Regions from separate parts of the Marinomonas sp. ef1 genome, predicted to be linked through region 2. Evidence: riboswitches for the same ligand, from Rfam matches in the RefSeq annotation. Region 2 holds a riboswitch; the other holds the start of a gene.
What was found. Region 2 has a riboswitch for cobalamin ahead of CCS02_RS13245 (TonB-dependent receptor domain-containing protein). Riboswitches for the same ligand answer to the same signal wherever they lie in the genome.

Region 1 (16,534 bases), on a different contig from region 2:
CATGGAGCTGGGGGAAACACAGGAACAGGCTTTGTTACGAGAGCTAAAAGAAGAGCTAGATATCGTCCCAAAGTCTTATGTTCACTTGTGCTCTCTTTATCATCCAACAGGCGAGCTTCAACTCATTCACTATTACGTTGCTAATCGTTGGCAAGGTGAAATATTGTCTCTAGAGGCAGACGAAGTCACTTGGCATTCACTTGATTCCAATCCTCTAGATATTGAGGCAGATAAAGTGGCATTGGCAGAGTATCGAAGACTTAAAAATGCAGGCGTTGAATTAGGTTAACAACGCCCTTTGTTGAGCTTATGTACAGCTCAACAATTAGATCAATGACGCAATCAATAGCTCTGCGCTTGCACGGCTTTTTGTCCTCGAATCAAGCTAACTCCCGCCAATACGACGACACCCAATACTAACCAAGATCCCATGATGACGCCGGTCCAGCCATCCGCTTGCCAGAAAGGATCAAGATAAAACCCGCCAAGACTGGCGCCTAGATAATAAAACACTAGGTACAAGGAAGATGCGCTGGCTTTGGCGTGTTTGGCGTTGCGGCTCACAAAACTACTAGTCGTTGAATGACACAAAAAGAAGCCAAAGCTGTTTATCAATAAGCCCACTATGATCGCCAATAATGAATCACCAAGGGTGACTAAAGAACCAAACATGAATATGCAGGTACCTAATACCATAATGTTTGGCTGACTCCAGCGTTTGGCAAGTTTGCCCGAAATAGCTGAACCCAATGTGCCTGACAAGTAGGTAAGGAAAAGCAAGCCAACATATTTAGCGGTTAAGTTATAAGGTGCGGCTTCCAAAACGAAGGTCACGTAGCTGTATTGGTTGATAAAAATGAAGAAGCTAAAACCACCGATGAAATAACTGGTTAATAAGCGACGATTCTGCAGATGGCTCTTCATGTTCATCAAGATATGACCAACGCGTAGCGGTTTTGCTTCGAAATGTTGTGATTTTGGTAATAGAAAGAAAAAAGCCAATAAACAAATCAGACTAATAACACTCATTACCCCAAAGGTTGCGGAACGCCCTAGCCATTCACCAACAAAACCACCAATCAGACGACCACCAATGCCGCCTAACGTGTTTCCGCTGATGTACAAGCCAACAGCAACCATCAAAGCTTCTGGTGTATATTCGTCGCCCAAATAAGCAACGGCAATAGCAGGCAACCCAGCTAGAAAAAAACCTTGCAGGGCACGCAATGCCAATAATGATTCGTAACTTTGTACTAGGGACAAACAAAAGGTGGTTAAAGTAATACCAACCATGGTCATCACCATAATCCCTTTGCGACCTAAGGCATCTGAAATTGGACCGTAGAAAAGCAAGGATATGCCCAACGTAAGAGTTGTAATAGTAAAGCTACCGCTAGCTTGCAGTGGACTAATAGAAAACTCGTTAGCGATCATGGGTAACAAAGGCTGCGTCACGTACACATTGGCAAAAATCATAAAAGAGCCAATGACTAGAGCCAAGGTTCCTCGCCAAAATACCGAACTACCTACTTCTATCACAGCAAAACTCCACAGACATCAAAAACAAATCAAACAAATATTATTGCGATACTATACGCCTCGCCATTTTATCAATAAAATATATTCATTTTATCCAATCCATAAGGGTTATTGATGGACATTAAGCCGCTACGTTATTTCATTGCCATCGCAAAAACAGAAAGCTTTACCAAAGCAGCCCAGCAGCTTGGCGTTGCTCAACCCGCTGTTAGTATGGCAATCAAAAAACTAGAAGCGGATTTGGGCCTAACCTTAATCCATCGGGCAGATCGAAATATTGGTCTAACTGACGAAGGCAAAAAGCTGCTGATACATGCAGAAAAAATCATTCAAGCTACCGATGATGCCTTATTAGAAATGAGCGAGCTAAAAGGTTTGAGCCAAGGCGAAGTACGAGTGGGAATTCCTAGTATGCTGGGCTCCTATTACTTTCCACCCATTCTGATGGCATTTCGTCATAAGTACCCCACTATTACGCTCAAAGTGATCGAAGGCGGAACCTGGCAGCTGCAAAAAATGCTCGAAAATGGCGAATTAGATCTTAGTGTTATCGTTGCTGAAACGCTCCCCGATGGTTTGGAAACTCAAGCGCTGATCCGAGAAGAAATGCTCGTCACAATAGCAACTGATCACCCTTTCAGCCAACTAGAAAAAATCTCACCAGAGGCATTTTTCGATGAAGAGCTTGTCATGTTTAAAGAAGGTTACTTTCATCGCCGTATCGTCGATAAGCTGGCTAAAGCCTGTAAAAAAACGCCCAAAATTGGTTTTGAAACCAATTTGATTCCATTGATCAAATCCATCACTCAGCAAGGCTTTGGCATCTCTACTTTACTCGCCATGGTTATTGAAGAAGACGATGACCTCATCACTCGTTCTTTTGATCCACCAATCTGGCTAGATCTTGGTATTGCTTGGCGCAAAGACAGTTACTTATCGAAAGCCAACCGAGCTTTTTTGGAATTTGTTAACGAGCATGGTCGATATAAACGCCGACAATAAAAAAATGCCCGCTCTGTTTCTACTATAGGTAAACAGAGCGGGCATTTGGAACTGTGCTTTCTACTTAGTTAAACAAACGCGTTTCAAACAAAGACGAGTTCTTAAAGCGATGTAAGCTTTTCGCCCCAGCCAATACGGCAAGATCTAGAATCGGCTCGATCAGTACAACACTAAGGTAAGCCATACCGAACGTCGCGACAGCCGCTACGTTCTCGGCACCGAAACCTTGTCCATAAAACGCCCAAAAAGCCACCCAAGCGACAATACCGCCTTGGTAAGTTAGGGACAGTTTCAATGCTTGCTTGTAGCTAATATCGACATAAGCCGTATTCTCAGCAATCGTACGACGGGCAACAGCAGACATGGCAAACAGAGGTAACAATAAGGTGGTCACGTTCATGCCATATTGAGGCAGGTCAAACTGAGCAAAGAAGACTCCTTGCGTTAGCAAACCTAATATCAAGCCAACAGAAGCTGCGGCTGGGCCAAAGATTAGAAACAGCGTTGAACCTAATATGAGATGCACTTCAGACACTCCGACGGCGTGATGAGGCAAGAGTTCAAAAAAGGCAAAAACAAAAAGTGTGGTCAAAGTACTACGACCGATTAAAGACATAAAGCCGTCTTTTTTTATCATGTCGATAGAAGCTTTAGCAGAAAATCCAAAAGCGGCCAACGCCGTAGCGTAACTCAAAACGATTTTTGCGCCGTCAACGACGCCAGGTTCAATATGCACTATGTGCCTCCAAAATATGCTTCATACTCACCCGTATGATTCAAATTAGCGGACTTTCGCATGACAAAGCTTGCCGACAAGAAAAGTCCTAATTAATGAAGGCCGGTCTCCGGACTGATAAGTGTTTTGCAGATATGTATTTCTAAAACTCTCGTCCCTTCCCATTCAAAGATATTTCTATCAATGGACAGTGGGAGCAAGAAAAATACATCACTTATTTACCGTTGCGGGGGCAGTACAGGGATTGCTTAACAAAGAGCGCACCTGTTTCCCGTTTCACCCGTTAGGGCACCTTCACAAGAACTGGTATTCATTATTTTAATGCAAGATTAATAACCGATTACCAGAGATTCGAAGCGTACGGTTTAACTTAAATTTAAGCAACTAAAGCGATGGAAATACTGAACGCTTAACGAACACCCTTCATACAAAGAAGAAAGGCATTCATCTAGGTTTGTTAGTCTGAAAAAGTTTTAAGAAGGTTTACGTCCAGATAAAGAACTGCGAGTATTCATACGCGACTCAATATTCTTCAGCAAAGATGTTCGATGAAAGATAGTTCCGCCAATAATTCCAATAGCACTACCAATAGAAATATCGACCAATCGATGCTCTAGTAAAACGGCAGTACTCATATTAGCGCTAGTAAACTCCGCCATAATGACCGTTAACGGAGTAATAAAAATCACCGCTGCGCCGTAGTTTTTGACGATCAATAATTCCACGACAAATTGAAAGAAGATCATGCTTAACGCTAAAACCCAATAATTCGGCTGCAAAGAAAACAAACACCAAGCGACACCCATACCAATTGCGGTACCAACAATGCGATGAACATTTCGGTGCCAGATCATTCGATAAGTGGCACCTTGTAAAATAGCCGCACATGAAATAGGTACCCAAAGTGCGTTAGGTAAAGCCAGTAACACAGCCAATAAATAAGAGAAAGATATAAAGAAAGCCACTAATGCGCCTTCTAAAATAATCGCATTCACCTGAGTGTCTGTTTCAATTTTTGTTGCTGGTAAATCATTTGCGCCTGTCATTAAGCTATAAATAAACGCCAGACCACAAGATAGCATCCCACCCAAAGCAACCATGCCGATATTCGATGACCATTTACCTAAATCAAAAGGTAAATAAATCGCCAACGCGGAAACGAGAATAAAGAAAAAGCTACCTGGAGGCGGTAAGCGATAATATCGAGTAATAACAATAGCGCCAAAGGACAGCGCCCCAAGAGCAAAAGCTGCAACGTAAGAGTTAAAACTGGACAGAGAACCAATGGTAAAACACACCATAAAGCCAAATGAGCACATGGCTAGCGTCACCATTCGATGTGCAGTACGCGTTTTAGGCAAATACAAAATGACCATTGCCCCTAAGCTAGACAATGTCGCCACTGCGAATTGGTCTGTCGCCGCGCCAATCAAGGCAGGAATACCAACACAGACTGCAGCAAGGACCGCCAGGTGCCAGGGACGCTTAACATCACTCCACGCAAAAAGATCTCTTATTTGAATTAATAAAGCGTTAAACAAGTGCATACCCCGTGAATAATGTTTAGTAGATAAACATTATATCAGCATTATCTTTGCTCAATAATGGAAAAACTAAAGTTACTAGCGACATCAATTCGATAGATCCCCAGGATAAAAAACCAAACTTTTTATCAAATCAAAGTGTTTGAAAAGATAAAAAACCACCTTTATCTAAAGATACGCTCAGACCATACCGTTAAGCCTGCCGCCACACTGCCAAAGTGGTCGCCATCCAAAACAGGAATATCACCAATACGTTGTTGAATAGCCTCACGAATCACCGGGGATTTTGCCGAACCACCTGTCATATAGATCAAATCTGGTTTCTCACCTGCCTGCTCTATCGCAGCAGTCATCAAGTTCAGCATTTTTTCTAAAGGTGAAGCAATTGACTTCGTCAGTTCCTCACGAGTAACAGTAGCAGTTAACTCCGATTCAATATAATCCAATGAAGCAAGATAACTCTGAGCATCAGATAAGGCTATTTTCGCCTCTTCTGCACTACGCACGATATGATAGTTATGTTTTTCTTCTCGCATGCGCAAGAAGCGCTCAATCAACTTTGGCTGTGCAGCATCTAAACGTAGCTGATTTATTTGATTCTTTGTTTCCATACTATTAAAGGTCGCGATGGCAGACACATCATTCGTTGTGACTGCATTCCAATACAGTTGAGTCGGCATTGGCAACCCCGTCTTAAGTAGCGAACCCATACCAAATAACGGCATAAAGTGTTTGCCTGCAATCTGTATGTCTAAATCATTACCACCAATTCGTTCACCAGTGTGAGCTAGAAAATCACTACGACGGTCTTCTTTTTTGAGGTAGTCAGGCCCCATACGAACCATCGCGCAGTCGGTGGTACCACCACCAATATCCACAACCAATACGGTTTTATTCTCAGCCAGTTTCACTTCAAAATCCAAACCAGCAGCAATAGGTTCATACAGAAACTCAATTTCTTTAAAACCTGCACGTTTACCTGCTGTCGTAAGGATCTCAAGCGCTTGACGGTTACTGACTTCTGCATCAAGACCTTGAAAATTGACAGGACGACCAATGACGGTATGAGTAATTTCTGCACCCAAGCTTTTTTCGGCGCGCTGTTTGATGTTCTGCATCATCACAGTCACAACGTCTTCAAAGAAATGAATATGTTCGGAACGCAGTCCAGCGCCACCTAGAAATGACTTAGGCGATTTTACGAAGTAGCCTTCTTCAGGCCATTGAAAGTATTCGTCAAACGCAGCGCGCCCAAAAAATAACGTTTGGTCTTCATCTGCAATATCTTCTTCATAACGCGCACGCTTGGCCCGTGTTAAAGCATTCATACGCAATTCTGCGAAGGCTTGTCTTGAATGAATATCTTGAAGGCCTCTTCCGACCGCTTCGGTAATCAAGTCTCGATCTAAAGCGTATAAAGTAGACGGTAAAAAAGCATGTTCTCCTTCTAAAGCGACCAAACGCACAGCCGAATCTTGCACAATACCTAATGCACAATTTGATGTTCCGTAATCAAATCCACAAATCATCTAATATTTACCTGTTATCGCTAATAGAAAAGGGTCGCGGACGATAACAGAAAGATTCAAAAGTATCAAAACTATCAAGTCACTATATCCCCATAGCAAGCCTATTCTAAATAATAGAGAATGCTCATTCTTTTAAATTTACTTAAATACGGCACACAAGATAGTTAGTGTACCTAATATATTTCATAGGAGAAAAAGGATGCTCTTTTCGTTACAAACTAAAATTACCCTCCAGTCCATAATTGTGGCCATTATCATCGCTATCGGGGTTGGTGGCGTTTCTCTTTACGCCTTAAAATCAGATAGCGATGCCCGTATAAAATCAGAAGCCGGCTCTCAAGCAAATGCTATTTCGACTTATATAAATAGCTGGTCTGGGGATCGTATCGGCACCATGCAAGCCATCAAACAAAAGATAGAAACTTCTTTACAAGAAAGCCCTAACCTAAATGAAAAAGATATCCAGAATATCTTACAACAAGCCCAAGCTAGCTTAGGGTTTGGCATGACATTTTTGGGTCTAGAAAATGGAGACATGTATCGCCATGATCCATCTCTAAATAGCGCAGATTACGATCCTCGCAATCGTAGCTGGTACATGGATGCCAAAGCTAAAAACAGTGCTTATGTAACAGCGCCTTACATATCAGCGGCTACCAAACAACTCTCCATGACGTTTGTCGAACCTATTACGATTAATGGCAAGTTTGTTGGCGCTATCGGTGGTCTAGTCTTTTTAGACAGCGTCTTAGATAGTATTTTAGCGATGAAAGTCGCAGGTAATGGTTATAGCGTGTTATTCGATGGAAATGGCAAAATCATCGCTCACCCAAACACAAACCACATATTGAAAGATGCTATGGATTTGTCTCCAGTATTAACCAGCGATTTTTTCAAAAAAGTTCGTAATCAAGCCATTTTTACCGAGCTTAAATTAGACGGCAAAGATATAGATATGTATGCCAGCAACATAAAAGGCAGCCCTTGGGCTTTAGGGTTGATGATGGACAAAAATGTTCTAAATGCCCCCCTTGTTAGCTTAGGTACTAATATTATTATTGCTGTGTTTATTTTGCTCTCGATTGCTGTATTGATAGCAGTTCAAGTTACCCGATTTTTACTGAAAGACTTGCGCCGGGTGTCTGACAGTATGGCGCAAATCGCCCAAGGTGAAGGCGACTTAACACAACGATTAACTGCAAGCTCTAAAGATGAAATAGCCGTTTTGGTCGACAATTTTAACAAGTTCGTCGTACTACTACACGGAACGGTCTCTCATCTTAAAAAAATTGGTCATGAATTGGCAAACCAAGCCAGTATTGCTCACGACTCTTCACAAAATAGTTCGCTAAAACTAGAAGAGCAGCAGCATAATATTTCTATGGTCGCTACTGCTATTCATCAAATGTCACAAGCAACACAAGAAATCGCTAACAACGCAACCAATACTGCAATAAATGCTGATGAGACAGTAGCTGCAGGTAATATAGGTCAAACTCAAGTACTTAAAAGCCAAGAAAGTATCAGAACACTAGCTACTGATATTCAAGAGGTTGCCAATGTTATTAACGATCTAAGCAAAAATGCTGATGGCATCAATACCATCTTAACGACGATTTCGGGAATCGCAGAACAAACTAATTTATTAGCATTAAACGCTGCAATCGAAGCTGCACGGGCAGGTGAACAAGGCCGAGGCTTTGCGGTGGTTGCTGACGAAGTAAGAGTACTTTCACAACGTACTTATAGTTCAATTGAAGAAATTCAAAAAATGATTGAGTCTTTGCAAAAAATCACTAAAGACGCAGTAGGCAAAATTCAATTAAGTCATACTAGAGCAAACAATAGCGTTGAAGACGTCAATCAGGCAAAAGACAGCCTAGACAAAATCCAACAATCGGTTGCAACAATCAATGATCGCGCGGCACAGATTGCGACGGCAACTGAAGAGCAAACCAGTGTGACCGAAGAGGTAAATCAAAACACGACTGATATTCAGCGAGGCTCTAAAGAGCTAGTAACGCTTGCGGTTGAAAGTGCCGCTCGTGCCGAAGAGCTTAAATCTCTTGCCGATGACCTAACCAAAAACATCAATCACTTCAGAACGTAAGAGACTGATGCCAATAAAAATGCCCTATTCAGGTTTACCTGAATAGGGCATTTTTTGTTCTTTAACTTTCAGCTCTCTTTAACAAGGCATTAGACCAGAGGTGAAACGCCGATGATTGCCTGATGTAGGTAAAAAGCAATAGCAAACCAAGTCACCATAGCAAAAGTGAAAGCCGCTAAATCAAACTGAACACCAGCTTCTTGATCACGTATTACACCTGCCTTTCTATCACGACGGCGATAAACAGCAAAGCTGACAATAGACCAAACCAAGAAGCTTCCGAAGAGTATTACATCAGCCAAGCTTCCGTTGCTGATTAAATGAGCAAATGCCCAGATTTTAATAGCGATAATCATTGGGTAACCCACTTTCTTTTTCATCGTCGTGTTCGGCACTAAAGCAGAACCGACAAAGAAAAGAGCAACCAATACTAATAGGCCTGCCAAGTGCCTCGTCCATACTGGAGGAAACCACAACCAAACAGGTTCAAGGCGCGCTTGAGAATACCCCATAACAATCAGGCCAACGGCAATCAAGGTGATCATACCAAAGCGCATCTTCCAACGCATTTCACCATGTATTGCCATACTTTTTTCACGCCAATTCGGTGCGACTAAACGAACCGAATGCACAAAAAAGAAAATTACCAACCCCATCACTAAAATCAACATACTAAGATGTTCCTTCTACACTTTAAAAATCTTTCAACTGTCTATACGCGATTACTGCAATACAATACTCGCAATCCTAAAAGATCCGATCCTCTGGACTATAATTTATAGCGCAGGATTATAGAGGGAAATACTCAAGAGGCCTATTATTCATTACGGTCATCCCATGAATGATTAAATGTCTTAAAAATCCAACTAGTTTATCTCCAATACTAAGGAAAAATGACCGATCGGTTCATCTTCTATAGTGAAATATGAGCAACAGAAAGATGGGCATAGGACAAATCCTAGTAAAAGTCGTCAAAATGTCATAAAAAGCCCTGTAAAATACCTTTATTGAGCTAGAAAAAGCCCCCTCTTTTGCACTAGAATACACCGTTTTGACTAACGGGCAGGTTGCCATGATCAAGACACCTTATTACCTTATTGATAAAGCAGCGCTTCTGAAGAACTTAGAGAAGATCGCTTATGTGCGCCAGCAGTCTGGAGCCAAGTCTCTGTTAGCTCTAAAATGCTTTGCAACTTGGTCTGTATTTGACCTAATGCAAGACTACATGGATGGCACCACATCTTCTTCTCTATACGAAGTCAAATTAGGGAAAACCAAGTTTCAAGGCGAAACGCATGCTTATAGCGTGGCCTATTCCGACGATGAAATCGCAGAAGTACTAGATCACTCTGACAAAATCATTTTCAACTCCATTGGTCAATTCAATCGTTTTAAAGAAGCTAGTAAAGACAAGACCCGTGGTTTGCGTGTTAACCCTCAAGTAAGCACCTCTGAATTTTTGATTGCCGATCCAGCACGACCTTTTAGCCGTCTTGGAGAGTGGGATCCAGAAAAAATCGCAACTGTAATTAACGATATATCTGGCTTTATGTTCCACAATAACTGTGAGAACAACAGTTTTGAACGCTTTGATGAGATGCTAAATCTTATCGAAGAACGTTTTGGCCATTTGATCCAACAAGTAAAATGGGTCAGCCTTGGTGGCGGCATTCACTTTACTGGAGAAGGTTACCCAATTGATAAGTTCTGCCAACGCCTAAAAGTTTTTGCCCAAAAATACGACATTCAGGTCTACCTAGAACCTGGTGAGGCCAGCATTACAAAAAGCACCACTCTAGAAGTCACAGTATTAGACACACTATTTAATGGCAAAAACTTAGCCGTTGTTGATAGCTCTATTGAAGCTCACATGCTGGACCTACTAATCTACCGTGAAAACGCTAAGATGGCTCCTTGTGATGGCGAACATGAATACATGATTTGCGGAAAATCCTGTTTAGCAGGCGATATTTTCGGCGAATTTAAATTTGATAAAGCACTACAAGTGGGTGATCGCCTGTCTTTCCAAGACGCAGCTGGTTACACCATGGTTAAAAAGAACTGGTTTAACGGTGTCAAAATGCCGTCTATTGCCATACGCCAATTGGATGGCAGCATCGAGCTTGTAAGGGAATTCGGTTACAACGATTTTGAGCAGAATCTGTCTTAATTCTGCTTCGGTTAATATTTTGGAGTAAGCACTACCATGAAAAAAAATGTACTCATTATTGGCGGCGGAGGCGTGGCACGTGTTGTGGCACATAAATGCGCCCAACACAATGACACACTGGGCAATATCGCAATTGCTTCGCGCAGCGTTACGAAATGCGACGATATTGTATCCAGTGTCCTCGACAAAGGCAGCATGAAGGTAGAGGGCCGCATTCAAGCATTCGCCCTAGACGCTCTTGACGTGCCAGCAACGATTAAATTGATTCAAGAAACCGAATCACAAATCGTCATTAACGTAGGTTCAGCTTTCGTTAATATGTCTGTACTTGAAGCTTGCATGGAAACAGGTGCGGCTTATTTAGATACAGCCATCCACGAAGATCCAAGCAAAATTTGTGAAACACCACCTTGGTACGCCAACTACGAGTGGAAACGTCGCGATGCCTGTAAAGAAAAAGGCATCACCGCCATTCTAGGTGTGGGCTTTGATCCAGGTGTCGTAAACGCGTATGCAGCGCTTGCTTATAACGACTATTTAGACTCCGTTGACTCCATCGACATCATCGACGTGAACGCTGGTAGCCATGGCAAATACTTCGCCACTAACTTTGATCCTGAGATCAACTTCCGTGAATTCACCGGACGTGTTTACTCTTGGCAAGACAGCGCATGGCAAGAAAACAAAATGTTTGAAGTTAGCCGTACAGATGACCTTCCAGTGGTTGGCTCACAAACGACTTACATGACAGGCCATGATGAAGTGCATTCACTTTCTCAAAACCTAAACGTTCCAAACGTACGTTTTTGGATGGGATTTGGCGAGCATTACATCAACGTCTTCACCGTTCTTAAAAATCTAGGCTTGCTATCTGAGCAGCCAGTTAAGACAGCCGAAGGCTTAGAAGTTATTCCACTTAAAGTTGTAAAAGCAGTACTTCCTGATCCATCTTCTCTTGCACCTGCTTATACAGGTAAGACTTGCATTGGTGATGTGGTAAAAGGCAAAAAAGACGGCAAAGACAAAGAAGTATTCATCTATAACGTAGCTGACCATAAAGAAGCTTATAACGAAGTAGGTAGCCAAGGAATTTCTTATACTGCTGGTGTACCTCCTGTTGCTGCTGCAATTTTAGTTGCCAATGGTACTTGGGATGCAAAGGAAATGCGCAACGTAGAGCAACTTGATCCTAAACCTTTCTTGGGTTTGCTAAATGAGATGGGGCTTCCAACTCGTATTAAAGACGAAAACGGCGACCGCCCTTTTACACTTTAATAGCTAATTAAGATTAGCGATCCATCACTCGAAATAACCTCGCATTTGCGGGGTTATTTTTTATCTAAGAAAGCCCATTCAATAAAAGCACCCTGATTAAAATAAATACCAGCCCTCAAGACTTACACAATTAAAATAAAATCCTTACAATATCTTAACGCTCTCGATCCCCCTCTTTAGAATCTAGCCAAGGAACATCGTTATGAAAAAGGAACTAAAATTTGCAGCACTAACCGCTGTAATTACACTAACTCTTGCTGGTTGTGCGTCCAATCCAGACTCTGCCTCAAACCTAGCTGCCGATGCAAAACAATCAGAGACAATTACTCAAATAAACAACCTCAAGCAAACTATTGATGCTGCCAATAAGAAAATGGCGCAAGGCATAGAAGAAGAACTAGATTGGTTTGCTACAGAAGAAGTAACAGATGCAAACAAAGCATTAGCTGAAGCGAAAGTGTACTACGCAAAATTTGAATTTAATCCTTCAGAAGCAAATAGCAGCACAGGCTTTTTTAGTTCGACAACCAACATTGCTGCTGCAGAAGAAGGTATCAGCAAATTCAATGAACACATGACAAAAGCAGTTAACATTAAAGCTGCAGCGCTATCGGTGTTAGCAGAAGCATTTGAATATCGTACACAACTTAAAAAAATTGATGCTCAAAAATACTTCCCAAGCACAGTTAAAGAGCTAGAAAATGATCTTAAAAAACTGGTAGACCAAGTCTCAAACGATAAAGTTGAAGCTGCAATTAGCGCCCAACCGACGTTAGTAGCCAAACAACAAGCACTAGAAATAAAAACAGTCACAGCTATCTATCTTACCGACGCTAAAAAAGAACTAGACAGACTCGTCAAAGCGGGAACAGCTCAACATGCCCCAAAATCTTTATCTCAAGCTTCTGCATCACTAACGGCAGCAACCGCATTTATTGCAGCAGAACCAAGATCCATCGATAAAATCAAATTGCAAGCTGAAGCAGCAATGTTTTCAATTAACAGAGCTGAACAAATAGCACTAACCGTTAAACAGCTTAAAGCACTGCAACAAAAAGATTATGAAGACTATGCCATCATCTACGAAAACATACTGCTTGAAATCAGCAATGCTCTTAATGCTGAAGATCGTCGGGATTTAGCTTTCGAAGACCAAGGAAAAGTATTAGTAGCATTCATCGAGTCCAATCTAAAAGATCAAGAAGCGTCTATTCAAGCACAGCAGCAACTACGCAAAGAACTGAAAGATCAAAAATCCTACGTCGAACTTCTAAAAGAAAAAATTAACACCCTAAACGCTAACTTAGCTGATGCAAAAAAATCATTAGCGGACCTATCATCAGAAAAAATAGCAGCAGAGAAAGCGGCGTTAGAAAAGGTAGCTAAAGCGAAACAAGCAACAGCAGAACAAGAAAACCTAAAAGCAGAAGAAGCGAAAGTAGAGACAAAAGCTCCAGCAGAGGTTAAGACAGAAACAGTACAAACAGAAAGTGCAACGGCTCAGTAACCCGTTTTATAAAACATAAAAAAACCAGAGCATGCACTCTGGTTTTTTTTGGCTAGAAAATATTATCTACCTATGAGCAAATGCCGTTTTCGTGCAGTCACCTTCGATTTTATCTTTCTCTTCTGCCAGAATTTCGTCGGTAAACTGACTCATAAAGCAGCAGCAGATCCCCTCGCCAATCATGGTACGTGGACCCATTGGATGACCAATGTGTTTGTACACGCCATGTGAGTGTCCATGAGAATGGCTATGACCATGTGAATGATCGTGCGAATGGCTGTGTCCATGAGAGTGATCGTGTGAATGACCATTCCCTTGAGAATGGGAGTGATCGTGATGCTTAAGAACAACAGAGTGACGCTTTTCTGAATGATCTAAAGCTTGGACCAAATTGGTAAAGTGTTTGGTATCAAACTCCGATAAGCCTTGTGTATCGTCTTGCGGATCAACAAATTCTGCGTGGTGATGATGAACATCTACTTCGCCCGCTGCAAGACGTCGTTTGAAGGAGTTCATTAGAGTTTCTTCACCCGTTTGTAATTCTCCCTGCATAATCTCTTCAACACGGTTTTGGAAGGCATCAATTACACGAGGATGATCATTCAAATAAGGTGTTTGAACGAAAGTTACTTCTGGATTTTCTTGAGCCACCTTGTCCACATAACCTTGGATACGTTTGATCAAACGACCAGTGAACAAGAAATATGGTGCGACAACAATACGCTTAAAGCCAAGTTTCATTAGCTTTTCAAGGCCCACACCAACAGAAGGGTAAGTCACACCAGAATAGACAGTATCCGCCCATCCAAAGCCCATGTTTTCGTTAACTATACGCGTCAACTTAGCCGCTTCGGCATTGGCAGAGGTATCCGATGTACCACGACCAACTACCACCAAAAGGGTGTCATAAAGAGTTTCTGGTGGGTTTTCTGGATCAAGACCAAGGGATTCATAAATACGCGCTTGGAACGCTTCGATCATGTCATCTTGTAGGCCTAATTCACGCCCATAAGTGATTTTTAAACCTGGGTGTTTTTCTTCATACGTCGTCAACACAGAAGGAATATCGTTTTTCGCATGGGTAGCAGCGAACAGCATACCTGGCACAGCGTAGATTTCTTCTACACCTTGACTCACTAAGCTGTCTAATCCCATATGAATATTCGGTGCAGAAAACTCTAAAAAGCCGTATTCCACAGGAAGGTCTGGATAACGCGCTTTAAGTCCTTTCGCCACTAGGCCAAATTCACGCTCAGCGTCTTTATCACGACTGCCGTGACCACAAATCATAATGCCCTTTTTGGCCTGTTCTTTATTACTCATCATTTCTCTCTACTTTAATCATCTCAGCTGGTAGTGAGTGTAGACTCGACCAGCAAGGTTACAATAGATCTTCTGCCCAAGATCACTGACGTTGTTCTTGTTGCTGATCTAAATCAAGCAACAAGGATTGAATTTTTTCACGGTGCTCATCGGCATTTTGCCACATGCCACGCTGTATGGCTTCTAATAAGCGCTCACCCATTTCTTCTAGCGCATGGGGATTATTATCACGCATAAAGGCTTGGTTTTCTGGATCAAGCAACAATCGATCGGTAACTTGCTCGTATTGATAATCGGCCACCAGATCGGTGGTCGCATCGTAAGCAAATAAATAATCCACGGTGGCGGTCATTTCAAACGCGCCTTTGTAGCCATGGGTTTGCATAGCTTCGATCCATTTAGGATTCAGCACTCGTGAGCGCACCACACGATTCAACTCTTCTTTTAAGGTCCTAATTTTTGGCGAGCTCGGGTTAGAGTGATCACTATGATAAACGCTCGGCGCTTGACCACTAAACTCAGTGACCGCATTGGTCATGCCGCCTTGGAATTGATAATAATCGTCTGAATCGAGAATATCGTGCTCGCGGTTATCTTGGTTTTGCACCACCGCATCCAGTTGAGACAAACGCTCAATAAACGCATCTTTGGCTTCGACGCCTTCGCCACTCCCCTTGTTATGATGACCATCAGCGTCATCGATATAAGAGCCATAAGCATAACTGCCCCAGTTTACATACGCTTCGGCAAGATCAGCCTTGGTGTCCCAACAACGCTCATCAATAAGACCTTGCAAGCCCGCGCCATAAGCCCCCGGCTTGCTACCGAATACACGGTAAGTCGCTTGGCGATTCGCCTCAGTTTCATTCATGCCTTGAGCAAGTAATTTGCTTTTTCGCGCTTCCACATTGGCGCGAATCACGTTGCCATTCCCCGGCTCTTGATATGCCGCAATGGCTTGCACGGCCGCATCATAGAGCCGCATTACATTGGCAAAAGCATCTCGAAAAAAGCCTGAAACACGCAAAGTCACATCCACCCTTGGACGACCTAATTGCATGCAGGAAAGAATTTCAAAATCGGTCACACGATTTGATCCCGGTGCCCAAATTGGACGAACCCCCATCAACGCAAAAGCCTGGGCAATATCATCGCCGCCGGTTCGCATGGTAGCGGTTCCCCAGACGGACAAACCTAGATCTTTCGGGTAATCGCCATGTTCTTGTAAGTGTCGTTGAATCAGCGCTTCAGCCGACATCTGACCAATCGCCCAGGCCGCAGGAGAAGGTATAGCGCGATTATCGACAGAGAAAAAGTTGCGACCTGTTGGCAAGGTATCGAGTCGGCCACGTGTCGGCGCGCCACTTGGGCCAGGGGGAATAAAGCCACCCGCCAAACCAGTTATTAACGCTTGGATTTCATCATGCGCGCTTTGCTGTAAAGCGACTAACAAACGCTTTTTACTGTGAGCCAGTATCGCGGCTGTTTGAGGTAACTTTGTTGCTAACTCATCTGTTGAATCGTCACCAATCAAATGACTTTTCACCAGCGACTTGGCTAATAACTCTAAGCGTTCTTTGGTGTCCGCATGGGTTCGCCAATCTAATTCACTAATAGATTGTAGAAGCACGGGCTTATTGCCAAGCCAAGGCGTACGCTCACTTTTCATCGGATCAAAATCGTCTTGTTTCAATGAAAAATCATTGACTAACCCATGAAGTATCCCTTGGCTGGTTATCTCGCTACCGCGCGGTAAACGTAACAAAGCCACCAGTGTATCAGCGAGCTTATCGTCTTCG
Region 2 (16,534 bases):
GTAAGCCAATGTAACGTACGGCTGACTCTTCCGTAGTAATTTTGACTGTCTCGCCATTTTGTATCACTTTGATTTATGATGCCTGTGTTTTCTATATGTAACGTCATTGAATCTAGAGCTCCCTAATTTTTTAACCTTGTCCTGAAGTTTGTAACTCATGCTAGCGGTTAAAAAGCTTTGTATAAAAGAGTTTGATTATAACGATAACTGTTATCATTTGAAGGCGTTTGTTGTGGAAATTATGACACTAAAACGAGAGTCTAATGAAAATTAGGCTCTCGTTTTAGTGTTTTGAAAGGATGGCAGAGCTAGCTAACTACCGATTCAGGCACGATGACGCTTAAAGATTGAGGTCTGACGACCACTTCTAGCTTCTCTGCTTCACGCTCTTCGCCATCCACTACATAGTGACCAACTTGGCTTATATCCACTGTGACACGCTGTGCAGAACGGTGAAAGATCCCATTGTTGCCTTCAGGGCTATTGCTGTCTTCTGGTAATTCGCTGTCTTCGTTTCTGTCACCCATACCTAGCATGGCTAATTCTGCTAAGTTTAATATTTGCATGCGTTCTGGGTCTAACCAAGTTAAATCCAATTCGCCATCCATGATATTCGGCACACCTTTACCTTGTGCTAACAAAGTGGTGATTGGCGCTGCGTTAGCAATGGTTAAACTCGGAGTTTTGATGGTAAACGGCTCTTCGTTATTGAGCTGTACAGTAAACTCATAGACATCGTTTTGTCCGATGGCTTCCCATAAACCTTTCAAATAGGCAAGTTGCCCGCTAGTGTTCTTTTTACTGCGATCGGCTTTTTCAATCATTTGTTGTTCAAAGCCAACACCAGCCAGTAATAGCATTAATTCGCCATTGCAGGTTGCGGTGTCGATGCGTTGCTCGCAGCCGTCGATCAAATTCAAGCAGATCGTTTCCAGTGGGGCGATTTTCGACATGGTGCCGCACAATACATGGCTTAACGCGTTAGCGGTTCCAAATGGAATAATGCCCAACTTGATATTTGTGCCTACCATTGCGGCAGCAACCTCGGTGACGGTGCCATCGCCACCGCAGGCAATGATCATATCAGGTGAGGCTTTGACAGCTTCTTTGGCTAGATCAGTACCGTTTATTTCCGGTGTTGTTGTTTTTACCGTGATATCAAAATAGGCAGATAAGTAACGCAAGATAAGGTCTTGTTGTTCTTCCCATTGACGCGTACCAGACACTGGGTTGGCGATTAACCAAGCCGAGTTATGAACCACTAGCAGCTTATTATCCAAAGCACGTTTTAAATACTTAAACTGGCGCTTATTCAAACGAGCTGTTTGGCGTATTTCACGTATTTTATCCATTATATCGCTGGGTGACGATTTTGGATTCTGGCTGAGTAAATACGCCGCCATCATAAATACCGAGCGGCCACGGCCCAAAGCACAATGCACGACAACGGAACGTCCCGTTTTACGATGCGTATGTATCCAGTTTAGCGCACGATGTATTTGGGTATCGGAGGGAACAGAATGGTCAAGAATAGGGACGTTTAAATAATCCACATCGGCTTGGTATAACATCCAATTCAAAGAGCTGAATTCAGCCGTTACATCTAATACTGCACTGATGTTCTCGCTTTTGATTTGGTGAATATCAGAAGGAAACAAACGTCTCGCAAGGTATAAACCTTCATCTATTTTTTGTAACGCAGGAACAGAATCTGTGCTTCTCGCCCAGCTGTTATAAAGTTGTGTGCTCCATAAAAATGGCATAAAGACCCAACGAACATACACGGGTACTGTGCCATCGGAGCGTTTGCGAAAAATGGTGGGTTTGTTAAGAAGGTAGGCAAGGCTGACAGTGAAAAAAGACAGGGCGAACCATGCCCAAGCTAGCTGAAAGTAGACATTGTTGGTCATAATAACCAACAAAACAAAGACAGCGGTGACCAATAAATAGTAGTTTGGTTTAAACAATACAACTCTCCTAGAGTCCAGCCATAGTCTAAATAGAGTACCACACCACCCTCTAAAATAAAGGCAGGGAGAAGTGATGATGTTGTAAAGGTATCTTAAAATCGAAAATGTTGGCCTTTCTATATGGTTATATTTTGATGATTAATTTACCAACATTTTTTCCCTTGAATAGACTCATAAAAGCCTGAGGTGCATTTTCAATACCTTCAACAATATGTTCTCTAAAGGTCAGCTTTCCGTCTTGCAACCACGTGACTGCTTGTTGATGATAGTCATCTTTCATGTCTACTAACTCATCAAATATGAAACCTTGTACTTTTAGTCTTTTAATCAGTACCTGTGAAAAAGCACTAGGAAAACGATCTATGCTTTTAACCTGAGGAAGGTTACGGTCAAAAGATATTGTCCCACAAACTAGAAACCTACCATGGATAGCCATATTATTTAACGCTTCAAACGCAATATCTCCACCGACGTTATCAAAGAAAATATCAATTCCTTGTGGTGTAAGTTTTTTTAGATTTTCTGAAAAATTATCATCTTTATAATCAAGTGTTTTAATGCTGAGTTCAGTCTCCAATATCTTGCACTTCTCTTGCCCACCCGTAATACCTATAACATTACAGCCAAGGTTTCGTCCTGTTTGCGCCACTATTGAGCCAACGCTGCCATTTGCAGCAGATACAACAAGCGTTTCACCTGCTTTAGGTTGGCCATAGCGAATTAATGCGCCATACCCAGTTAAACCAGTTAAGCCCAATACTCCAAGATAAGCACTTGGAGAAACTGCATATTCAGGCAATTTCACTAAATTGTTACCGTCTGAAATAGCATATTGCTGCCAACCGTGCGCAGAAGATACGAGCTGACCAACAGAAAAATTTGCATTATTGCTTTGGATCACCTCGCTAATCGTTTCGCCAATCATAACAGCGCCTAATTTTACCGATGCGGCATAAGAAGGTGTGTCGTACATGCGTCCTCTCATATACGGGTCTAAGGATAGATATAGGGTTTTAAGCAAGACTTCGCCTGCTTGAGGGAAAGGTATTTGAGATTTCTGAAGGGCAAAGTTCAGCTCGCTGATTCCTGCAGTTGGGCGAGAATGCAAAATAATCTGTAGGTTTTTGTTTTCCATGATTTTTCCTGTAAGTAATTCGCTCAAATCCTGTTTATAGGATGGTCAAAAAAGCATCGTTAAGATCGTGTATATTTGTGTAGACTAACAAATAAAATATATTTTGTGATAAAAATATATTTTACATATTAAAAAATATATTTTAGGATCGAATGCAATTAGGGTTTTTAGGAGTAGTAAGGTTTTGAGTGTAATTAAGTCAAAGGCAATGACAGCGTATAAGCAGTTACGAAAGGACGTTATGTACGGCAAATACCAGCCACTAGATAGGTTACGTATTGATCCGATTTGCGAAACCTTGAAAGTTAGTCCGGGTGCTGTTCGTGAGGCCTTATCTCGTTTGGTCTCAGATGGGTTAGTTGTTGCTGAGGAGCAGCGTGGTTTTATTGTTGCGCCAGTATCCGCTGTTGAAATGATTGAACTGACAGAAGTTCGTATTGAGATTGAGTCTTATTGCCTCAGAGAAGCGATTAAGGCCGGAGATTTAGATTGGGAAGCGTCAATCTTGTCTAGTCATCACAAGCTTTTACGTACACCGGTTGGAAACGATTTCTTGCCTGTTGAATGGCTAGAAGCCCACTCTGAATATCATGACTCGTTGGTATCTGCCTGTGGTAATCGTTGGTGGCTGCGTTTTAGAGAACAGCTTTTTGCGCAGGCCGAACGTTATTTGAGCCTACATAGGGTAAAGGAAGAAGTTTACCTTGATGTTAATGAAGATCATCAAGGACTTATGCAAGCTGTTTTAAATCGAAATGAAAAAGAAGCTTGTGAAATTATGAGTAACCACCTGCAAAAAGCGGCTGATAATTTACTGAAGTCAGGCGTTCTGGACGGTTGATTTATAGCTTCTCTAATATTTTATATATGAATAAGCCATTATGAAAAAGTAGATAGTATAAAAATAATTATTTAAGAGTACTTTTTAATATTTCATAGCAATCTGAAATATTATTTATTGGAGATGTTTAATGAATAAAAATAAAAGCGTTATTGTGACATGTGCCATTACAGGCTCACTTCATACTCCGTCTATGTCCCCTTACTTACCTATTACGCCTGATGAAATTGTTTCGGAATCGATAGCGGCGGCAGAGGCTGGAGCCTCTATTTTACACCTACATGCCCGTGATCCTAAAGATGGACGTCCTACTGCTAACCCCGATATTTTTATGGATTTTCTTCCTCGTATTAAGCAGCAAACTAATGCCGTACTGAACTTGACCACTGGTGGTGCACCAGGTATGAGCATAGACGAGCGCTTAGCCGGCCCAGAACGAGCAAGCCCAGAGATGACTTCGTTGAATATGGGATCCATTAATGGTGGTTTATTCCCTGCTGCAGAGAAAATCAAAACGTTTAAATACGACTGGGAAAAACCCTTTCTTGAAGCCAGTAAACGCACATTATTCGAGAATTCATTTGAAAATATTGAAGCTATTTTAAATCGCATGGGCAAAGGACATGGCTCACGGTTTGAATTCGAAATTTATGATTTATCTCATATCTACAACCTAGCAAATGTTCTGGACCGAGGTCTATATGACGGCAAGCTTTTCCTTCAGTTTGCGTTAGGTATTCTGGGTGGAACCGGTGCAGAGGCTGACAATTTACTCTTAATGCTTCGTACCGCTCAGCGCCTTTTTGGTAACGATTTTGAATGGTCAATCTTAGCTGCTGGGCGTCATCAGATGCCGATGTGCACTCATAATGCTCTACTGGGCGGAAACGTTCGTGTTGGTCTAGAAGACAGTTTAACCATTGGTCCAAAGAAACTGGCGACGTCAAATGCAGAGCAGGTTTTGAAAATTAGAGGCATTCTAGAAAGCTTAGATTATACGATCGCAACACCGGATGAAGTACGAGAGCGTTTACAACTTAAAGGTGCCCATGAGGTTAATTTTTAGAACTTATATTTTGTAATTTTTTAATACTAATTTTTTTAATTAATATTAATTTGACGACTTCTTTATATGTTTTCTGAAATTTTTACTAAATGATGTTTATTAACTTTAAATATAAAAAAAATAAAAGATTAGGAGTTATTAATGAAAAAAATAGTGATGACTGCAGCTATATTAGCCTTTGGTGTAATAAATTATGCCCAAGCAGATACGATTAGAGCAACCAGTGCTTTTGGGCCTAAACATGTAATGGCACAAGCTGGTTACCCTGCATTATTCAAAAAATTAAAGGAGCTCACGGATGGTCGTTGGACAGGTTATGACACGCCATCTGGTCTTGTTGGGCCGAATGAAATGAACTCAGCCTTGCGTGAAGGTATCACTGATATGGGACCGGTAATGTTCCCTTATTTTTCGGCTGATTATGTTGAGAGTGGCATTGTGGGTGACCTCTCTATGTTAGGTACAGACAATAGAGCAATCGCCTCTGCTGTTTCAGAATACATTGCAACTTGCCCGGAATGTATCAAAGAATTTTCTAAAAATGGTCAAGTCTATTTAGGCTCCGATGCAACAACTGCCTATCAACTATTGTCGACAAAAAGAATAGAAAGTCTGAGTGATTTGAAAGGTTTGCGTGTTCGAACTGGAGGTGCCACATATTCTTATATTATAGAAAAAATGGGCGCTTTACCGGTTTACTTCCCTGCCAGTGAAATCTTTGAAGCCCTAAGTTCTGGTGTTGCTGATGCTACTTATAGCTCTATACCTGATTTAAAAAACATACAGCTTTATGACGCTGTAAAGTACGTGACCTTGATCGATAAAGGGGTCTTTAATGCCGCAGCGATGACGAATCTCAGTCAAAGAGTGTGGGATAAAATGAGCTTGGAAGATCGCTCATCTATGGCTCGTGCTGCTCAGTACGCACAAACTATTGCAATTTATTCATGGCGCGATACTGCAGCAGAAGCAGAAAAAATAGCGAAAGAGAAAGGCATCGAATTTATTCAACCTGATAAAGAATTTGTCAAAAGAGGCAACAACATTCGGGACGAATATATGGCAGGTGTGACGGAAGCGCTTACTAAAAAAGGTGTTACAAATGCAGCCGCCAAAGTGGATAGCTACAAGGCATTGCTGAAAAAATGGGAAGGCCTTGTTGCAAATGTAACAACGTCAGATGAGCTTGCAGAACTCCGTTATAAGGAAATCTGGAGCAAAGTTGATATGAAAACTTACGGATCACATTAAAATGCCTAGTTTTGAGCTCATTTTAAGACGAATGACTATGGGCATCGGGATTTTAACTCTCGGTGTTATGCCTGCCGTCATTGTTGCTGATGTTGTAATGAGAAACCTGTTTGATGGTGGCTTTCCAGCCACTATCGAAATAGTGTCCAGATACCTTATTTTAGTCATCAGCTTTTTACCCATTGCTTATGCAGAGGTGAAACGCAGACATATAGAAGCATCCATTCTTACCGATAGATTACCTAGTTCAAGCCAGCCTTTTATTAATTTTTTAGGTTTTGCCCTATCACTTCTTGTTTATGCCGCCTTGACTTGGGGGACTATCTTAGAAGCCTATCACCAAACGGAAATCAAGGCGTATATTGAGGCCGGAACCGCTATTTTTTATGTCTGGCCTGGGTATTGGATACTGCCAATATGTTACGGGTTAATGGTGCTTGTTTTAGCTATGCGAATAGTGCAAGTGGTTACTGGCCGATTTAATCAGGAGGTCGCATAAATGGAACCTATTACGATTGGTGTAGTGTCATTAAGCGCTGTTTTTGGCTTGATTCTCTTACGAGTACCAATAGGCGTGACACTAATTGCAGTTTCTTTTGTTGGTATCTACGCCATTATTGGTGAACGTGCAGCATTTAGTATGCTTTCTACTGCACCTTATAGTTTTGCTGCAAACTGGACCTTGAGTTCTGTTCCAATGTTCCTACTTATGGGATATGTTTCTTATCATGCTGGACTGACGAAAGGGTTATTTAATGCGGCGCGTGCTTGGCTTAGTTGGTTGCCAGGTGGTTTAGCAATTTCTTCACTTGCTGGCGCGGGCGGCTTTGCTGCTGTAACCGGATCATCCATTGCGTGTTCCGCCGCTATTGGCCGTATTGCTGTCCCAGAAATGCATAAAACGGGCTATGATATTCGTCTTGCCACAGGCTCTGTTGCTGCAGGTGGTACTATTGGTGCTTTAATTCCACCTAGCTTGATTTTGATTTTATATGGAATTCAAGCTCAAGTTTCGATTACTAAACTCTTTCTTGGTGGACTGATAATAGGACTAGTCTCTCTTTTTCTCTATATTCTTGTCGTCTTGGTGGTCTATTTTCTAGCGCCTAAATCAATGCCTCGTACAAAACAGGTAAGCTTTGAAGAAAGAATGGCTGCACTTAAAGAGGTGTGGCCTGTTCTTCTGATGGTGATGATAGTTTTTGGTGGCCTTTTTTCTGGCATATTTACGGCAACCGAAGCCGGCGCGGTGGGCGCTGTGATTTCTCTTCTGATTGGGTTTGGGAATAGATCTCTGTCCATGCGAGGAGTGGGTGAGAGCTGTATTGATACGCTGTTAGCAAGTGGTTCGCTTTTCATCATTGCCATTGGTGCTAACTTATTTACACGACTCGTTTCTCTTAGTGGGTTATCTCATTTTATTGGTAGTGGAATTGAAAGTTTAGACTTGGGGGTTGTAGCTGTTTTATTGCTCATATCCTTTGTGTATTTAGCGCTAGGAATGTTCTTGGAACCAGTTGGCGCGATGTTATTAACCTTGCCGCTGTTTCTTCCATTGATGGCTACTTACGGTGTTGATGTCATCTGGTTTGGTCTTCTGGTTGCTAAGCTCCTTGAGATGGGAATGATTACCCCCCCAGTCGGATTAAATGTGTTTGTAATACATTCTGTGGCACGGGATATTGTTCGATTAGAACAAATATTTTATGGGATTATACCTTTCTTAATTGCTGACTTTATACTGGTAGGAGTCATGATTCTGACAAGGGATATGTATATGGGTTTTATATCTTAGAGGTTGTTCTTTTATTAAAGTCCGCTTACTAAGGTGATTTTTAATATTCACACTAGAAAAAAGGCTTTTGATGATTCAGAAGCCTTTTTGTTTCTAATCAGGAATATAATGCATCTAATGCAGTTCGTTCTAGTTGTTCCAATGACTAGTCTGTATCAGGCCGGTACTCAATTAACACATTTCACGTGATGGTTAATAATACTTTGAGCTAATGTCGATGACTGTTTGCATATTCCAGAAGACGGTAAGAATGCTGAGCTAGATGTATTAGATTGTGATCTGACTTTAATGCTCTAATTTAATCGTCTTTGATGCATACGTTGTTTCAGTATAGTCGTGGATATTTCCTGAATTTTCGGCGCGAACAGAACATTAATTTGCATCGTATCGAGTATTGCTTCGAGCTTTTGCCAACCATGCCCAAGCTAGCTGAAAGTAGACATTGTTGGTCATAATAACCAACAAAACAAAGACAGCGGTGACCAATAAATAGTAGTTTGGTTTAAACAATACAGCTCTCCTAGAGTCCAGCCATAGTCTAGACAGAGTAACACACCACCTTTTAAAATAAAGGAAGAGGATTGTGAGAATGCTGTAAAATAATCCTAATATATTTATTAAAGCTTCATTTTTGTATTTCTTTTAAGAGACTTTTGGATACTTCCAAACCGGCTGGAATATCGACAAAAAGGTTAAACTCTTTTTTCGAACTTTTCTCCAATTCAATCAGTAGCATTATTGCACTGTCGGCGAGCTCTACACCTTTGGCAAGTAAAAAATCACCGTGATGATTTCTTAAGTCTCGAGATAGTATCATCCCTGCCGTAAGCTGCTGAGAAGCAACACAATGATCATCGATAGAGTGTTCGATTTTCTGTGTAGATAAACAAGACTTTAGTGCTTCAACGGCACTGGTGGAGTAATAAGTGCCTGATTTTGAAATCAAATAGTCCATAGCATCTTGGTGTGACAATGTGGTTTCCCACATGCGCCCTGTGATTAGCTCAACATAGTCATTGGCGACGGTTAATATTTGCGCCGACTTTGGAATGGACGCCTCTTTCTCTCCTCTTGGGTAGCCTTCACCGTTTAGGTACTCCTTATGATGAAGAATAATGTCTGCGACCGGAACTAATGGGCGAATATTTTTCAGTAATGTCGCTCCTTTCAATGGATACTGTTTGTACTCGTGTTTTTGTTCTTCTGATAACAAAACATAAGGGGTAAAAAGCAATTCATCAGCGAAGCTCATTTGGCTCATATAGCGCATTTTTGCCGCTCTGGTAAGATGAATTAGCTCTCTTTGGGGTAAGTTTAATAACTCTGCCATGTCGGTTACTAAGCTGATTATATCGGGTACATCCACGCTCGATCTTGGCGTACGCATGTCTAAAAGATTGGCAAATAAATCGACCGTATTTTTATAGTTTTCTTGTAATGCTGCATTGATCTCAATGATTTTTTGCGTACGTTCTTTTACTGTTGCTTCTAATGTTTCATTCATTGCGGTGAGTTTTTCGTTCTGCGAAGTAACCAAAGACTGTAAGTGCTCATTTCTTTTCTTTAGGTTTATGGTGACAAAAGCATCGTGGACCAGCGTTTGTAGCTTTTCATCGTCCCATGGTTTTTCAACATAATGAGAAATTCTACCTAAATTTATCGCATCGGAAATGGCTTCCATATCCGCATAGCCAGTTAATAAGATCCGTATTGTATTTGGATGTTTTTCTGCTGCAATGGCCAAAAATTCAGGTCCTGTCATCTCTGGCATACGAGCATCTGAAACAATCACATCAATGGCTTGCTCTTTTAAAACCTCAAGACCTTCTTGGCCGCTATTAGCAATAAATACATCACAGTTAGCCTTACGAAATAAGCGTTTTAAAGAAGACAATACGTTCTTTTCGTCATCAACTAATAATAAGCTAGGACGGGTTTCCATCGCGTCTAGATTTGATGCATCGTTGCTCATTTTATACCCTCCATTGATCTGGTTGAGCGGGCGCCTTCATAAGGTAGCCAAATACTAAACTCCGTGCCTTTGCCCAGTTCACTTGTTACATCAATCGTGCCTTGGTGGTCTTCAATTATGCCATAGGAAATCGATAGCCCTAACCCTGTACCGACACCAACTTCTTTGGTGGTAAAAAATGGATTAAAGATAGATTTCAAATTCTGTTTATCAATACCGCTACCGTTATCTGATACTTTAATTCTTGCACCGTCAGCGCTTTCGGCGAGATGTATGGTTAGTTCCCCGTGCTCATTCATAGCATGGGAAGCGTTGACAAATAAATTCAAAAACACCTGCAAAAGCTCACCGCTATTTCCCAAGATCGGCTGCACTTCTTCAATTTGCTTTTTCACTACACCCTTAAACTTTAGTTCATTACTGGCAAGTTTTAATGCTTCATCGATAATTTGATTGAGGTGGCAGAATTCTTTTTGATGATCCGACTGACGAGAGAAGCGTTTTAAGCCGCCAACGATATCGATAATTCGTTTTACGCCCTGTTGTGACTCATTTAATAGGTTTTGTGTATCTTCTATTAAGAAATTCATATCGACATCGTTCCATGCCTTATCGAGTGCTTTTGCCGCATTTTTTATGTTTTCATCAGTGGACTTGATCGATTCATCTGTCAGGGTTTTAGACGTTTCGACATACTCGATAAAGTCAGCAATATAGCCGCCCAAAGAACTTATATTACTTTTGATAAAGCCCATTGGATTATTTATTTCGTGAGCAATCCCTGCTGATAACTGGCCTACAGTCGCCATCTTTTCGGACTGAACAAGTTTCTGTTGTGTTTCTTTTAAGGCTTCATTGGCACTGGTGATTTCCTCATAACTCGTTAACAATTTATCTTCCTGATATCTGTGTTCCAGAATGATCGCGAGCTGTTTGAAGCCTGTTTCAAATACATTGAAAACTTGGGTTTGTTTGTCTGTCAGCCCTTGGCTAAACAAAAAAACGATGCCGCAAAGATGATCTAGGCTAATGATTGGCAGAGCTATGACGGTATCAATGTTTTTCTCGTCGATAACTAAGTCTATTATTTGTAGATGTGTTGCTTTTCTTTCACGAATGAGCGGCTCTATCTCAGCAATGATATTTCCCACTTCATCACTTTCTATTTCTAATGGCTGCCCTTCATGTTGATCAGGGTTTTTAAGTAGCGGAGAGTGAAAATCAGATTGATTATTATCAAAGGGAAAGTGCGCAAACGTCGCAAAGGAAATGTTACTTAAACGCATCATATCGTTGACAATCTTGGGTAGAAAATCACGAAGGCGTAGCCTTTCCAAACCATAACGACCGATGTGGTTAAGAAACTTATTTTCCTGCACCGCTGAGTGAAGAGAATTGACACTTTCTTTCAACGCGAGATTAGCAAAATGAAGCTCTCTGCTTTTTTGCTCAAGTATAGATTCTGCTTGTTTACGTGCTTTACGTTCTCGCTGAAAAGCCGCTTCGTATTCCATAGGTATCTCCGGATCTAGATCCGCTCTACGAGTAAAGAGCAATGATCTGCCCCTTCATTCATACAGCAAGTATGTTTAATGATAACGGGAGTACCAAAGCTTTCAGCGGCTTGATGTACAAGACCTATGGCCAATAAACACATTTTACGAGGTGATTGATAATAAAGAGTGACGCCGTTTTCATGTTTTTCAGTAACAAGAATTTTCGGTGTTAACGCATCTGGATACAGCTTATGAACTTCCACATGAATCACTGAATCCACAGCGCCAAGCAGCGACCAAAGATCAGGAAAATTCATCATTGCAGGAGGCAAGCTGTGTGCTAAGCCCTTGTATAGATAACGGCCAAATGCCTCAACTAGATCTGGAACCGGGACCGAGCTGTATTCTGACAAAGCAACAACAAGGGATAAAATCTCTTGGTCGTCGTAATTGTTTGCACTGGTATAAATACCGCCACTGGGCAAATCACATTTTTCCAGTAACGTTTCCCAACATTCCATACCAAATTGGTCTTCGATCATTTCTTGAAAGTGAGTAAAAACGGCGCCTTTCATGACTCTTGTCCTGTCTCTTTGTGTTAGTAATAGAGTAGACAAAAAATGCAAAAACTCTTACAGGCAATTGGTTTAGGTGCGTAATTTTTTGTTGGACGTTAAGGTGCTTAACGTAATGAAAACAGGCGTTTCATATGATTTTGTGGGGATTTAGCATTGTTCTGGAGGTATATAGGAAGGGAAACGTACCGAGCCAGATACATAAAGTATCTATCTGGCTCTGGGTGTTTTAGAGGCTATGTTTAACTACTAACAATTAGATCGTTCAAGGCTTTGGAAATCAGATCTTTTTTCACCAAGGTACGTTTAACTGGTTTATCAAACCAAAAATCCATTGGTTGATCAAAACCGATGCCGTGCATGTAGTTGTAGAGCGCTTTACGCAGTCCGTCACCCAGCATGTCATGATCTGTGCCGGTTGGATCAGTGAAATCCACGTCGTTTTCTGCGAACAAAATATCGGGGCGTTTCGCGAGAGTGATGCCGTATTCTTCCGGATTAATACCAATCGGGCTGTGTGCAGTGGCTGCGAATCTGTGCCAGAAGGCCGATTGGAAACATTCTTGAGCCATCATCTGACGCACCATTTCTAGGGCATCAATGGTTTCTTGCTCGGTTTGTGTTGGGAAGCCATACATCAGATAGGAATGAACCAGAATATCCGCATCACTGAAGGCTTTGGTCACTCGGGCCACTTGCTCGACGCTGACGCCTTTTTTCATCAGTTTTAGTAATCGGTCGGACGCTACTTCAAGGCCGCCGCTGACGGCGATACAACCGGAATCCGCCAATAACTGACAGCGCTCTGGTGTAAAAGTTTTTTCAAAACGAATATTGCCCCACCAACTGATCACCACGCCCCTTTCGATTAAACGCCTTGCTAGCGCAAACAAGGCTTTTGGTGGCGCGGCTTCATCGACAAAGTGGAAACCAGTCTGTCCTGTCTCTTCGATCAACTCTTCGATACGATCCACCAAAATATCAGCGCCAGCCGCATCATAGCGATCAATGTAATCCAGTGTCACATCGCAAAAGCTACACTTGCGCCAGTAACAACCATGAGCAATGGTCAGCTTGTTCCAGCGGCCATCGCTCCAGATGCGATGCATGGGGTTGAGCATTTCACACAAGGATAAGTATTCGGTTAATGGCAAACCATCGTAAATTGGCGTGCCGACATCGGTTTGGGGAATATCGTGCAGCTCCGCGTTTTCATTATAGTGAACGTATGATTCGCCATTCTCGTCTTCTGCGAGGAAGTAAGTACGTACTAACTCATCTATTTCGCGCTTGCCGTCAAAGAATTCCAGCAAGGTCATAAAAGGACGTTCGCCATCATCTAGACAGATAAAATCGACAAACTCAAACACACGAGGATCTTTTAGCGCACGCAGCTCGGTATTAATAAAACCACCGCCCAATACCACGGGTAGATCAGGATTGATGGCTTTACAGGTTTGCGCAATACGCAGAGCCCCCAACATATTACCGGGGAAAGGCACGGTTAACGCCACGACGCTGGGTAGAGCTTCTTCGAGATATTGCTCGACCAACTGCTCTAGAATCTCAGAGCTAAAACTCGGTTCGCCCATCAGTGTATTGTATAGATCATCAAAGCTTGGGTTGGCCGCCGCCAAACGCTCGCCATAACGGCTCACTTCAAAATACGGGTCAACGCCTTGAGTAATCACCGCGGACAAATCATTGATAAACAATGTCGCGAGATACTTGGCTTTGTCCTGTACGCCAAGATTACCAAAGGCGGTTTTGAGTATATCGCCGGAAACTTCTTCCATCTGAGCGATGGCATCGAAGGCTGGGCCTTCTGGCAAGAAACGACGGGAAATAATACGCAGCGCAAGGCTTGAATCTTTGCCCTGCAAAAAACGAATCGCAGGCTCGACACAAAGGCGATAACGATCAAACTCGGCCAGAAAGGTAAAAATGGCATCGGGCAATTCGTCGTCTTCAAATGACTCAAAGTTCTCTTCCACATGCTGACGGATAATATCCAATGCGGGCGCCGTCATCATCTCAAGGAACAGCTCAATGGCCGGATCTCGCTGCACCGCCTCATAGCCCCGAGAGCGCAAAAAGCCAGTCAGATACGCTGTCGCTGGATACGGCGTATTCAGTTGCGTCATGGGTGGGGTCATCAGAAGAACGGTCATAGCCTGCCTTTAAAGTAAAACCTAATCATAATCTGGCGAATTCTAGCACTTAAAGAAGAGTAGAACCCTTAAAAAATGATGTGCTTGCGGTGATCAATAAGCTGGATATGGAATGATTTTGGCAACATTAATCATTCAAAATGAAGGAAACCGAGTTTAGACGGTAGTTTTTTCATCTGACCCTGATGGAGCCTTATGTTAGAGTACGCGCCGTTACAGGTTGCTGGCGTGATGTCAGCAATAATAGGGAAGTCAGTGCAACTCTGACGCTGCCCCCGCAACGGTAAAAAAGTCAAACTTTGCCAACAAGCCACTGTGGTTCACCATGGGAAGGCGGCAAAGCCTGCATTCGCAACTTTTGAGTCCGGAGACCTGCCTGTAACTGGGGGTTCTGCGTAAGTTGGAACCAAATGTCACCACTGTGCGGGCGTGCTCAGTGCAACAGTAGACTTTATTATGAAAACTCAATGTATTTCCCCAGCGTTCACGAGAACCCTCGTGGCGCTTAGTGTTGTGTCCGCCGTTTCGGCTCACGCAGAGACAACAGCAGATTCATCGTTGACCTTATCGCCTTTGGTGGTTACGGCAACATCTACTTCGGTCAGTGTGGCGGATTCGCTGTCATCTGTTACGGTCATCAATCGTGAAGAAATCAAAGCTCAGCAAGCGCAAGAAATAAGCGAGCTACTAGCGGCGCAGCCGGGTGTAGATATCAGCTCGAATGGCGGTTACGGAAAGACCACTAGTGTTTATATGCGCGGTGCGAGTGCAGAATCTACTAAATTTTTGCTCGATGGTATTCCCTTATATTCTGCGACATCAGGTGGCGCGCCATTTGAAAATATTCCGGCATCTTTAATTGATCGTCTAGAGATCGTTCGAGGTCCTAAAGCTACCTTGTATGGCGCCGATGCGGTAGGCGGCGTGATTCAAGCGTTTTTGCCAGAGGCCGATGATGATTCGCACATGAATGTATCTGTAGGTGGTGGCTCGTTTAATACAAAAACTATCGATGCGACTGTGTCTGGTTCCAGCGATAACACGCAATACCTTTTGTCAGCAGGCAAGTTTGAAACCGACGGTGATATTGTTAAAGAAGGTGAGGGAGCTCAGGGCTACCGCAACGAAAATGTATTGCTCAATGTTGGACATGATTTTAGCAGTGGTGCGCGCATCAGTGGTTTGATTATGAATAGTGAAGGGCGAAATCACTATGTCGGTGACGAAAATGATTACCAGGTGCAGGTGATCGGGTTGAGCGTCAGCCTTCCAGTAACGGAAAATTGGGATACAGAGCTGAAATTGTCTCAGACTCGCAACGACAGCAAAACCATTTCTTCAGAGGATAAGTACAACACTAAAACTCAAACTGCTCGTTGGAGCAACACTATTTCGGCAGGTGAACATGAGTTTGTGTTGGGAGCTGAAACCTCTGAAGACAAGGTCGACGTCACCAGCTACCAAGCACCTGATCGCAGTAATAATGCGGTGTTTGCCCAGTCTCAGTTTGATTTTGGGGCAACCAATTTGCAACTTAATATTCGTCAAGATCATAACAGTGCTTATGGTGATTCGACGACAGGCGGTGTGGCTGTTGGTTACAAGCTTGATGGCATACATACCCTACGTGCAAGCTACGGAACCGCTTTCGAAGCGCCAACGTTTAACGATTTATACTATCCAAGCAGTGGTGACCCAACACTTAAAGCGACGAAATCTAAAACTGTTGAACTGGGCGTTCGTGCCGATTATGACAATATGTACTGGGATGCTTCGGTGTTTGATGCCTCCTATGGCGATATGGTTATCTGGTCTAATTACACAGGGTCTTGGGCGGCTTACAATGTGGATTCTAAAGTCCAAGGTGTTGAGCTGTCTTCAGGCCTAACATTAGAGCAATGGCAGTTAAACGCGGCATTAACGTGGCTAGACGCAAAAGACGACGATACGGGTTTTCAGTTGCCTAAACGTGCAAAACGTAGTGCCCGTTTAAGTGCAGATCGCCTATTTGAAAAAGGACGGGTTGGTGTGACATTAATCGGAGCGGATGGTCGAGCTACAACATTGGGCAGCTCTGAAACGTTGGCAGGCTATGTGACGATGAATTTGCGCGCTAGTTATGACTTTGCCGCTGATTGGAACGCTGAACTTAGTGTCAAAAACGCCCTTGATAAAGAGTACCAAACGGCCAAAGGCTACTTTAGTCCGGGTCGTGGCGTGTTCTTAACCCTTAACTATTCGGCATTTTAATGGCTAACCCGA

Region 1: another riboswitch for cobalamin. It lies ahead of CCS02_RS00270 (energy-coupling factor ABC transporter permease); the one in region 2 lies ahead of CCS02_RS13245 (TonB-dependent receptor domain-containing protein).

The regions. Positions count from the first base shown of each region.
Region 1 is NZ_NHTT01000001.1:45,326-61,859, reverse strand. It holds gene CCS02_RS00285 (NUDIX hydrolase) at 1-289, shown strand, start outside; gene CCS02_RS00280 (MFS transporter) at 343-1,539, opposite strand; gene CCS02_RS00275 (LysR family transcriptional regulator) at 1,654-2,541, shown strand; gene CCS02_RS00270 (energy-coupling factor ABC transporter permease) at 2,606-3,277, opposite strand; cobalamin riboswitch at 3,361-3,588, opposite strand; gene CCS02_RS00265 (FUSC family protein) at 3,751-4,818, opposite strand; gene yegD (molecular chaperone) at 4,986-6,350, opposite strand; gene CCS02_RS00255 (methyl-accepting chemotaxis protein) at 6,550-8,460, shown strand; gene CCS02_RS00250 (NnrU family protein) at 8,550-9,131, opposite strand; gene nspC (carboxynorspermidine decarboxylase) at 9,533-10,630, shown strand; gene CCS02_RS00240 (saccharopine dehydrogenase family protein) at 10,667-11,905, shown strand; gene CCS02_RS00235 (hypothetical protein) at 12,108-13,412, shown strand; gene CCS02_RS00230 (sirohydrochlorin chelatase) at 13,479-14,735, opposite strand; gene cobN (cobaltochelatase subunit CobN) at 14,818-16,534, opposite strand, start outside.
Region 2 is NZ_NHTT01000008.1:171,636-188,169, forward strand. It holds gene CCS02_RS13185 (cytochrome b) at 1-107, opposite strand, end outside; gene CCS02_RS13190 (diacylglycerol kinase family protein) at 309-1,967, opposite strand; gene CCS02_RS13195 (NADP-dependent oxidoreductase) at 2,095-3,105, opposite strand; gene CCS02_RS13200 (GntR family transcriptional regulator) at 3,290-3,946, shown strand; gene CCS02_RS13205 (3-keto-5-aminohexanoate cleavage protein) at 4,077-5,012, shown strand; gene CCS02_RS13210 (C4-dicarboxylate TRAP transporter substrate-binding protein) at 5,154-6,263, shown strand; gene CCS02_RS13215 (TRAP transporter small permease) at 6,301-6,762, shown strand; gene CCS02_RS13220 (TRAP transporter large permease) at 6,763-8,058, shown strand; gene CCS02_RS22165 (hypothetical protein) at 8,431-8,568, opposite strand; gene CCS02_RS13225 (HD domain-containing phosphohydrolase) at 8,684-10,030, opposite strand; gene CCS02_RS13230 (sensor histidine kinase) at 10,027-11,544, opposite strand; gene CCS02_RS13235 (heme NO-binding domain-containing protein) at 11,559-12,101, opposite strand; gene CCS02_RS13240 (B12-binding domain-containing radical SAM protein) at 12,344-14,245, opposite strand; cobalamin riboswitch at 14,473-14,666, shown strand; gene CCS02_RS13245 (TonB-dependent receptor domain-containing protein) at 14,729-16,522, shown strand; gene CCS02_RS13250 (cobalamin-binding protein) at 16,522-16,534, shown strand, end outside.